3 linked regions of the Halalkalicoccus sp. CG83 genome follow. The protein of the gene in region 1 binds, or shares a complex with, the protein of each later gene. Links are inferred from orthologs where the notes say so. Each region holds a gene or a part of one and is shown in the gene's direction. Other genes may lie near its edges. The genes, in order: V0Z78_RS02575, rnhB and fen.

Region 1 (3,082 bases):
GATCGGAGCGCCCGTCAGTCGTACCCCCGCCTCGGGAAGCGCCACCTCGACGTTCGTCACCTCGTCGGGATCCACCGAGGTTGCGAGTTCGCGGAGGGCGTCGATCGCGGGGTGCATGTACCGACAGCACGGATAGGGTTTGAGCCCCGTCTCCTCTACCGCGTTTCGGCCGGCCAGCCGCTCGATCGCCTCGGGGCGGGCGTCGTGGGTGTACCCTTCGAAGAAGCCGAACTCCCCCTCGATCGGCTCGGCGGCCCCCTCGAAGCCCGCTGCCGCGAGCTCCACCGCCGTCACCGCCCGCCGGGCCGCGAGTCCGGGGTGGAGGCGCTTGTTCCAGGCGCCGTTCTCGAGGAACTGCAACGAGCCCGCCGCCTGGCTCCCGTTGACGCCGAACGCGTTCTCGACCTCCTCCTCGGAGAGTCCGCGGACGACGCCCGCGGCCGCGGTCGCGCCGAACGTCCCGCAGGTCGCGGTGATGTGGAACCCCTGCGCGTAGTGGGCGTCGGGGTTGACCGCCTCGCCCACCGTGCAGGCGACGTCGTAGCCGGCGGCGACGCCCGCGAGAAACCGTTCAGAGGAGGCGCCGGTCGCCTCGGCGGTCGCGAGCGCCGCCGCGATCGACGGTGCGCCGGGGTGCAGCGACGAACCCAGATGCGTGTCGTCGAAGTCGAGGCTGTGAGCCAGGGTGCCGTTTACGAGCGCCCCAGCGTCCGGCGAGACGCGTTCGCCGCTGGGTATCACCGTCGCGGCGCCGCCGCCGGCGAATCCCGTCCCCTCGAGGAGCGCAGGCGTCGAGTCGGCGTGGGCCGCCCCGCCGATCGCGACGCCGAACCAGTCGAGGACGTGCTTTCGGAGCGTCTCGTCTGCGCTCACCGTACCGTCGAGGCCGGCGCAGTACGCCGCCAATCGGTCCGTGAACTCGGCCATCGATTACGGCTACGGATCCCCGAGATAAGTATGCACGTGACACGCGGATCGCGTCGTCGAGCGCCCTTCTTCGCGGTGCGCGCACGCGCGTAAACGGCTGGGTTTTTACCTCGCGGTTTCGTAGCTCGCGACATGTTCAACGCGATCGTGAGTGCCGACACGTTCGGGACGGCGCTCGACTCCGTGAGCGCGCTGGTGGACGAGTGCAAGATCCACCTCAACGAGGAGGGGCTGGCGATCCGCGCCGTCGACCCCGCGAACGTCGGCATGGTCGATCTCACCCTCGCTTCGGACGCCTTCGAGTCCTACGAGGCCGACGGCGGCCAGATCGGCGTCAACCTCTCGCGACTCGAGGACATCGTCGGCATGGCCGACGCCGGCCAGCTCGTCCACCTCGAGCTCGACGAGGAGACGCGCAAGCTCCAGATCCAGCTCGACGGCCTCGAGTACACCCTCGCGTTGATCGACCCCGACTCGATCCGCCAGGAGCCCGACATCCCCGATCTCGATCTGCCCGCCCGGATCGTCGTCGAGGGTCGCGACATCAATCGCGCGGTGAAGGCCGCCGACATGGTGAGCGACCACATCGCGCTGGGCGTCGACGAGGAGGAAGAGCTGTTCCAGGTCGAGGCCGAGGGCGACACCGACGACGTCCACCTCGAACTCGACCGCGACGACCTGATCGACCTCACGCCCGGGCCCGCCCGCTCGCTCTTCAGCCTCGATTACCTGAAGGACATGAACAAGGCGATCCCCACCGATGGCGAGGTCACGCTCGAACTCGGCGAGGAGTTCCCCGTGAAGCTCCACTTCGAGATCGCCGAGGGCAACGGCCAGGTCACCTACATGCTCGCCCCGCGCATCCAGAGCGACTAAAGCCCCTTCTCGTAGCGATACGCTCTATACTCATCACCGTCGAACTCGGCTGTTTCTTCGCCGACTCGCTCGAATCCCTCATTCTCGTAGAAGTCGATTCCCACCTCGTTTTCGGCGAACACGGAGAGCGTGAGCCGGTCGTATCCCTCGATCTCCGCCTCGACTGAGTCGAGCAGTCGCCCGCCGATTCCCTCACCCCACTGCTCGGGCCGGACGTATATCCGAAAGAGCTCTGCGACGTGCTTGTCACCCGGGGCAGGACCGACATGGACGAATCCGGTCGGATCGTTCCCGACCACGTGGACGACGTGCTCCGGCCGCCCGATCGCCTCTCGTAGCCCGTCAGGGTCGTACCACTCGTCGATCGTCCGCTCTACCGTCTCCTCGCCGAGCAGCCCGTCGTAGGCGGCGTGCCACGAGGTACGCGCGATCTCGCGGATCGACTCCGCATCCTCCGGAGTCGCCTGTCGAACGTCGCTCATACTCGTTGTACGGTCCAGGAACTCATAAACGAGGCCGGGTACCCACGTTTTTATCTGCGGGGCCGACGAACCGACCCGCCAGTCAATGCGCGCTCTCCACGCCCGATACCCGTTTCTCTCCGCCGCCCGTGAGACCGTCGAAGAGGCCGACGTCGACCTCGTGAGCCTCGTCCGCGAGGACCGGACGGTCGTCGAGCGCGCGACCGAGCGGGTCGCGGGCTCGCTCCGGGAGGGGAGCGTCGGCGATCCGCATCGGAGCACCCGCGTCGAACTCCTCTCCTATCCGGTCGCGCGGGTGCTCGTCTCGCTCGTGGACGAGCGGATCTGTACCCGGAAGTACGCCCGCGCCGAGGCGAAGCGTGCCATCGCGCAGTTCACCGACGAACGCGACGCGAGCGCCGAACTCAAGAGCGCCCGGACCGAGAAGCTCTCGGTCGCCGACCTGCTCGCGGAGTTCGACCTCGAGGAGGCCATCCGCGAGACCGACGCCGGCTATCGGGTCGCCGTCGGGACCTATCTCGGGCTGACGGCGGACGTCCGCGGCGAGGAGTGGCGCCTGGTCAACCGGACTCTCGCCGACGGCGACGTCCACATCGAACGTGCGGAGCTCGACGCCCTACTGGAGGAGGCGATCGCCAAACGGGTCGAGCGCGGCCTTCCCCTCGGGGTTCCCGATCCGATCGCGGACGAGCTCGACGAGGAGGTGGCGAGCCTGCGCGAGACGCTCGCCGACCTCGACCTCACCCGCGAGATCGACACCGTCGTTCCCGAACGGTTCCCGCCGTGCATGAAGGCGC
Region 2 (2,923 bases), 530 kb from region 1 along the record:
GGAAGGGCCACGCGGGTCTTCTTCAGGACGCTCCCGTTCGTCGCGCTACGGATGGTCGTCGGGGCGTCGTTCGGCCTCGTCACGGTGGTGTACTTCGGGGTCGTCGGCTGGCTGGTGTTGACGCTACTCGATGCGGGAACGGTTTCCGGTCCGATCGGGGGGATCGGACTGCTCGTCGCCACCCTCGTGTTCCTCGCGGCGATGCGCTTTGCGAGGCGGTACGTCCTCTACATGGTCGCGGCCGGCCACATCGCCGTCATCGCCCACGTCGTCGAGACCGACGAGACGCCGCCGAATCAGATCGCGTTCGGAACGAACACGGTGAGGGATGACTTCATGGGGGCCAACGCGCTGTTCGCCGTCGACCAACTGATCAAGGCCTCGATCAAGCAGTTCAACGGGACGGCCGTCCCGCTGTCGCGCTGGGTACGGTTCGTCCCGGCGCTCGAACACGTCCTGACGGTGCTCCGGAAGGCGCTCGCGCTCGCGGCCACCTACCTCGACGAGGCGATCCTCGCGTACGTCTTCGTGAGTGACGAGGAGGACAACTGGCGGGCGGCCAGCGACGGCGTGGTGCTCTACGCGAAGACCTGGAAGTCGGTACTGGGATCGACCCTGCTGATCGTCGTCGGGACGTACGTGGTCGGGTTCGCACTCCTGCTGTCGTTAACACCGCTTGCGGCCGTCTTCGGCGGCCTCTCGCCGACGTTCGAGGTACTCGGATGGGTCGTCGTGGCTGGCGTGGCGGTGGCGATCTACCTCGGCGTACTCCGACCGTGGGTCAAGACCGTCGTGATCACGACGTTTCTCCTCGAATCCCGCGGACTGACGCCCGACAGCGAGACGATGGAGTTCATCGTGGGTCGTTCGGACGGGTTCGGACGCCTCGTGGCCAACGTCGAGGCGGGGAAGCCCGACGAGCGAGACGCGGACTCCGATCCGTTGGGTGACGGTCGAAGCTCGGGTTGAGCGGACGACGCCCAACCGACGTCCCGTTATCTACTTCACCCGTGCGCGCCAGCGACCGGCATGGCCGTCTTCGGGATCGACGAGGCAGGCAAGGGACCGGTGCTGGGGCCGATGGTCGCCGCGAGCGTGGTCGGCGACGAGTCGGTCCTCCCCGAGGGGATCGACGACTCGAAGCGGCTCACGCCGGGCCGTCGCGAGGAACTGGCGCGGGCGATCCGCGGGGACGAACGGATCGCCGTCGGCGTGAGCGCGATCGAGCCCCCGCGGATCGACGATCCCGAGACCGACATGAACACGCTGACCGTCGCGGCCCACGCCGAGGCGGCCGCCGGCGTCGTCCGGGAGGGGATGGCGGGGATCTGCGACGCCGGCGACGTCGACGCCGATCGGTTCGCCCGCCGAGTCGCCGAACGGCTCCCCGACGTCGACCTCGTCGCCGAGCACCGCGCCGACGAGAACCGCTCGATCGTGAGCGCGGCGAGCGTGATCGCGAAGGTCGAACGCGACGCCCGCATCGACGCGCTCTCGACGGAGTACGGCGACGTCGGTAGCGGCTACCCGAGCGATCCGACGACGCGGGCGTTCCTGGCTGACTACGTCGCCGACCACGGCGAGCTTCCGGCGTGCGCGCGGACCTCCTGGCAGACCTGCGAGGACGTGCTCGCGGCCGCGGATCAGCGAACGCTCGCGGAGTTCTGAAGGCAGAAGCGAACGGTCGGCTCAGTTCTGGAGCGGATCCGCCCCGGCGAAGACGGTCGTCCGAACGATCTTGCGTTCGGCACGACGCAGTCGCTCGGAGGCGGCCTGTCCGGAGATGCCGAGCCTCTCGCCGATCTCGACGAGGTTCGTCCTCCGGGGCACCTCGAAGAACCCTCCCTCGAAGGCGGTGACCAGCGCCTCGTGCTGGCCGTCGGTCAGTCCGTATCGGTCCGAGGCCGTCATCGGCGAGGACCGATCGAGCCGGCGCACGTCGAAGTGCACCCCCAGTTCGTGGCAGTCGTGCTGGACGGCCCGGAGGGCGTCGCCGTCGCTCGCACGGATGCGAAAGATCCACTCCTCGGGCGTGCCGCTGGCCCGTTCGATCAGGAGGTCGGACCGGAGGAGGGAGGGACAGGGCGGCGGCCTCGTCCACTCGATGCGGTACAGCGGCTGGTTCGCTTCCCGGTCGATCGGCATGAACGCCTCGACGCGCTCGTCGTCCGCCACTGCAGCCTCGAACGCGTCAAGGTCGTCGGTGTCCGTCACCCTGAGGTACTGATTGGCGTCGCCGTCGACGGGGACGTGTCTCGTGAACTCGACGTGTGTGTCCGTCCGTTCGAGCGCGTCGCCGGGCGGGATCGTCGACGATGGAACGGTGACGTCAGCAACGATTGGCATATCCTACGTAGTCGTGAGCGCCTAACAAGCGTTGGGGTCACGGAGACGACACGTTCCGTGTGGAATCGGATCTCTGTCCGCTCACGCGGGTAGCGGCCCGCTCGCCGTCGGGAACGGTCACGAACGGGTCAACAGCACCCGGAGGACGTCGCCGTAGGCCGGCCGGGTGACGAGCACGCCGATCAGCACGCCGACGATGGTGAAGAGCGCGAACCCTGTGAGATCGCCGAGGCTCATGAACGCGAGCGGCGACATGGCGACGATCGTCGTCGCCGCGGCCGCACCGATCACCCAGAACGCCTTGCGAAAGCGCGATTCGAACACGCGTCCCGTCGAGACGTCGCCCTCCTGGAGGATCTCGTCGGCGATGATGATCAGGTCGTCGACGCCGGTGCCGACGACGGCGATGAAGCCGGCGATCGCCGCCAGATCCAGCGGATAGCCGACGGCTGCGGCGAATCCCAGGAGCAAGAAGACCTCGGCGCCGGCCGTGAGGATCATCGGGCCGGCGATCCGCGGGCGACCGTAGCGGCCGGCGACGACGCCCGCGACGGCGATCATCGAGATCAGTCCCGTC
Region 3 (3,029 bases), 1.2 Mb from region 1 along the record:
CCGGCGTAGTCCGTCTCCGCACCTTCGTCCCTGGTTGTCGCGTCGCGCTCGTCCGGCCCCGAGACGACGTCGAGCAGCTCCGCTGCCTCCTCGACGGTGGAGCCGAACGGCCCGATCTGTTCCAGGGAGTTGGCGTAGGCGACGAGCCCGTAGCGCGAGACCAGCCCGTAGGTGGGCTTGATCCCGACGACGCCGCAGAACGCCGCGGGATTACGGACGGAGCCGCCGGTATCGGTGCCGAGCGCCAGGTCCGCCTCGCCGGCGGCAACCGCGGCCGCCGATCCGCCCGACGACCCCCCGGGAACGCGCCCCTCGGCCGCCGGGTTCTCCGTGGGTCCGAACGCCGAGGTCTCGGTGGTCGAGCCCATCCCGAACTCGTCCATGTTGGTCTTGCCGACGATCGTCGCGCCCGCCGCCTTCAGTCGCTCGACGACGGTCGCGTCGTAGGGCGGGACGTAGTCGGCGAGCATCGCCGATCCGCACGTGGTGCGGACGCCCTCGGTGCTGATGTTGTCCTTGACGGCGACCGTCCGGCCGGCGAGCGGCCCCTCCGAATCGCCCTCCGTTCGCTCCTCGGTGATGAAGATACCGCCGCTCATGAGACCCGCGGCCCCTTGAAGTAGCCGTCCTCGGTGTGGGGTGCGTTGCGAAGCGCCTCCTCCTGATCGAGGCTCTCGCGGACCTCGTCGGCGCGGAGCACGTTCTCGAGGTCGGCCTCGCTTTCGGTCTCGGGCACCTCATCGAGGGTCTCGAACGCCTCGAGGATCTCGACGAACTGCTCGGTGAACTCCTCGACCTCCTCGTCGGCGAGATCGATCCGGGCGAGGTCGGCGACGTGGCGGACCTCCTCCGGGGAGACGGGCTGGTCGCTCATGTCCGGGGAGAGCGTCGGCCCGAGAGTAAGGGTTTCGGATGGCCACGCCGGGCGCCTACCCGTAGCTTCAAACCCGACGCACGCCAACTCCCGCCGATGGGAAACGCAGCACTCCGGGAGCTGGCCGCCATCAGGGAGGTCCCCTTCGACGACCTCTCGGGGGCGGTCGTGGCGATCGACGCCCACAACTGGCTCTACCGGTACCTGACGACCACGGTCAAGTGGACCGCGAGCGGCGTCTACACCACTAACGAGGGAATCGAGGTCGCGAACCTCCTGGGGCTCGTCCAGGGGCTACCGAAGTTCTTCGAGGCGGACATCGTCCCCGCGTTCGTCTTCGACGGGGTCGTGACCGACCTCAAGAGCGAGGAGATCGACGACCGGCGCGCCGCGAAGGAGCGGGCGAAGGCGGAGGCGCGATCGGCTCGCGAGCGGGGCGACCGGATCGAGGCCGCCCGGCTCGAGGCGCGAACCCAGAGCCTGACCGACGAGATACAGCGAACGACCCGCGAGCTGCTCGACCTGCTCGACGTCCCCTACCTCGACGCCCCCGCGGAGGGCGAGGCTCAGGCCGCCCACATGGCCAAAGCGGGCGACGTCAACTACGCCGGCACCGAGGACTACGACGCGCTGTTGTTCGGCTCGCCGCTCACCCTCCGGGGGCTTACGAGCAAGGGCGACCCCGAGTGCATGGACCTCGAGGCCACTCTCGATCGACACGGGCTGAGTCGGGAGGGACTCGTCGACGTGGGCATCCTGTGTGGGACCGACTTCAACGAGGGCGTCCGCGGGATGGGTCCGAAGACGGCGGTGAAGGCGATCCGCGAACACGGCGACCTCTTCGGCGTGCTGGAGGCCGAGAACGCGACCGTTCCCGACGCCGAGGCCGTCCGCGAACTGTTTCTCGATCCCGACGTCACCGACGAGTACGAGGTCGACACCGACCTCGATCCCGACATCGACGCCGCGCGTGCGTACGTGATCGACGAGTGGGAGATCCCCGCCGAGGAGGTCGCTCGCGGCTTCGAGCGCATCGAGGAGTCGGTGGCCCAGACCGGGCTGGATCAGTGGACGTGACGGTCGAAGCGCTCGCACCGGACGCCGAGGACGCGATCCGATCGCGCCGGCGGGACCGAACCCGACACCGTTCCCGTATCGAGTAGTGACCGGACGAGCGCCGTCCTCGGTGTTCGACGGCCACGTCCGGCAGCGTCCCGAACGCCGTCCTCGAGGAGGGCTCTGAATCGGGGTCGGCATGAGAACCGTGAACGAGGCCGAACCCACACTCGGACGGATCGACACGTGCCGGGACGTCCTCGACGCCGGAGCACGGACCGTGGACGTCGTCCCGGCGCCGGCCGGTCCGCTCCGGCGTCTCTCGAATCCGGTCTCATCCGCGGGAAAAGACTACAACCGACGGTAGCGGTAGGAGGTTTTATGGGGACGAACCAGGACGCGAGAAAGCGTCGATACGCCTGTCAGAACTGCGGGGTTGCCTACGCGACCAAGCCGCGCTTCTGTTACGACTGCGGGTATCGAACCATCGTTCCCGCCGCCGTCCTCCTGAACGAGCCGGACGATTCTCCCGACTGAACCGGTCTCGGTCGTCCGCCCGCGCTCTGTGGCGACGCACGGTGACGCGCCGACCCGAACCCGTTTTCACCCTTCGAGGCGCATTCAGGGGTATGGACACGGAGGAAGTCGCACGCCTCATCGAGTCGGGCGTCGAGGACGCGGAGGCGACGGTCACCCAGCCCCGAGGGACCCACGACGACGACCACCTCGCGGCGGTCGTCGTCTCGCCGGCCTTCGAGGGCGAACCGCTCGTGAAACAACACCAGATGGTCTACGACGCGATCGGCGAGCACATGACCCGCGACATCCACGCGCTCGAGCTGAAGACGTACACGCCCGAGGAGTACGAGGCCCGATAGCGCGACCGACTCCCCAGAGCCGCGCCGAGACCGCCCGACGTCCGCGAGGGGTATGGCGGACGGACGCCGTCGTCCGTCTCGGAGACGCGGACGTGCGATACGCGGCCGGGACAACGCCTATTAGCGTCGCCTCTGACCTCCGATACGATGGCTGCAGACACCGGCGAGCCGGTCTACTTCGTCATCAGCGACCTCCACATCGGCGGCGACGAACAACTCGA

Evidence for each region.
Region 2: the proteins of V0Z78_RS02575 (region 1) and rnhB are in contact, whole or in part, in a crystal structure (PDB 3P83), measured with the Archaeoglobus fulgidus proteins. The link is inferred for Halalkalicoccus sp. CG83 from one-to-one orthologs. Residues at the interface, in WP_010877842.1 of Archaeoglobus fulgidus: Val39, Ala42, Asn43, Val44, Ala45, Met46, Leu125, Asp168, Ser194, Asn218, Tyr219, Pro220, Ile237, Leu238, Ala239, Pro240, Arg241, Ile242, Glu243, Ser244; in WP_010878125.1 of Archaeoglobus fulgidus: Ala74, Ile178, Ala179, Ile183, Arg190, Ser195, Asn196, Leu197, Arg198, Gln199, Lys200, Thr201, Leu202, Asp203, Phe205.
Region 3: the proteins of V0Z78_RS02575 (region 1) and fen are in contact, whole or in part, in a crystal structure (PDB 1RXZ), measured with the Archaeoglobus fulgidus proteins. The link is inferred for Halalkalicoccus sp. CG83 from one-to-one orthologs. Residues at the interface, in WP_010877842.1 of Archaeoglobus fulgidus: Asn43, Val44, Ala45, Met46, Pro120, Arg121, Pro123, Leu125, Gln151, Met192, Ser194, Asn218, Tyr219, Pro220, Ile237, Leu238, Ala239, Pro240, Arg241, Ile242, Glu243, Ser244; in WP_010877775.1 of Archaeoglobus fulgidus: Lys326, Ser327, Thr328, Gln329, Ala330, Thr331, Leu332, Glu333, Arg334, Trp335, Phe336.

Annotation. Positions count from the first base shown.
Region 1 is NZ_JAZDDH010000001.1:503,819-506,900, forward strand. The notes cover bases 2-2,931. They hold V0Z78_RS02575 (DNA polymerase sliding clamp), read left to right. Parts: upstream 2-1,059; coding sequence 1,060-1,803; downstream 1,804-2,931. Other genes in these bases: V0Z78_RS02570 (MmgE/PrpD family protein), read right to left, coding at 2-927; V0Z78_RS02580 (GNAT family N-acetyltransferase), read right to left, coding at 1,800-2,285; priL (DNA primase regulatory subunit PriL), read left to right, coding at 2,371-2,931. In the rest of the region: more of V0Z78_RS02570, read right to left, coding at 1-1; more of priL, read left to right, coding at 2,932-3,082.
Region 2 is NZ_JAZDDH010000001.1:1,035,308-1,038,230, forward strand. Bases 78-2,848 are described here. They hold rnhB (ribonuclease HII), read left to right. Parts: upstream 78-1,029; coding sequence 1,030-1,668; downstream 1,669-2,848. Other genes in these bases: V0Z78_RS05360 (hypothetical protein), read left to right, coding at 78-969; V0Z78_RS05370 (helix-turn-helix domain-containing protein), read right to left, coding at 1,690-2,346; V0Z78_RS05375 (preprotein translocase subunit SecD), read right to left, coding at 2,464-2,848. In the rest of the region: more of V0Z78_RS05360, read left to right, coding at 1-77; more of V0Z78_RS05375, read right to left, coding at 2,849-2,923. UniProt on the Methanocaldococcus jannaschii protein: Endonuclease that specifically degrades the RNA of RNA-DNA hybrids.
Region 3 is NZ_JAZDDH010000001.1:1,719,131-1,722,159, forward strand. What follows is about bases 84-2,960. They hold fen (flap endonuclease-1), read left to right. Parts: upstream 84-970; coding sequence 971-1,951; downstream 1,952-2,960. Other genes in these bases: gatA (Asp-tRNA(Asn)/Glu-tRNA(Gln) amidotransferase subunit GatA), read right to left, coding at 84-599; gatC (Asp-tRNA(Asn)/Glu-tRNA(Gln) amidotransferase subunit GatC), read right to left, coding at 596-874; V0Z78_RS08905 (hypothetical protein), read left to right, coding at 2,312-2,467; V0Z78_RS08910 (BolA family protein), read left to right, coding at 2,560-2,808; V0Z78_RS08915 (metallophosphoesterase), read left to right, coding at 2,956-2,960. Outside these bases: more of gatA, read right to left, coding at 1-83; more of V0Z78_RS08915, read left to right, coding at 2,961-3,029. UniProt on the Methanocaldococcus jannaschii protein: Structure-specific nuclease with 5'-flap endonuclease and 5'-3' exonuclease activities involved in DNA replication and repair.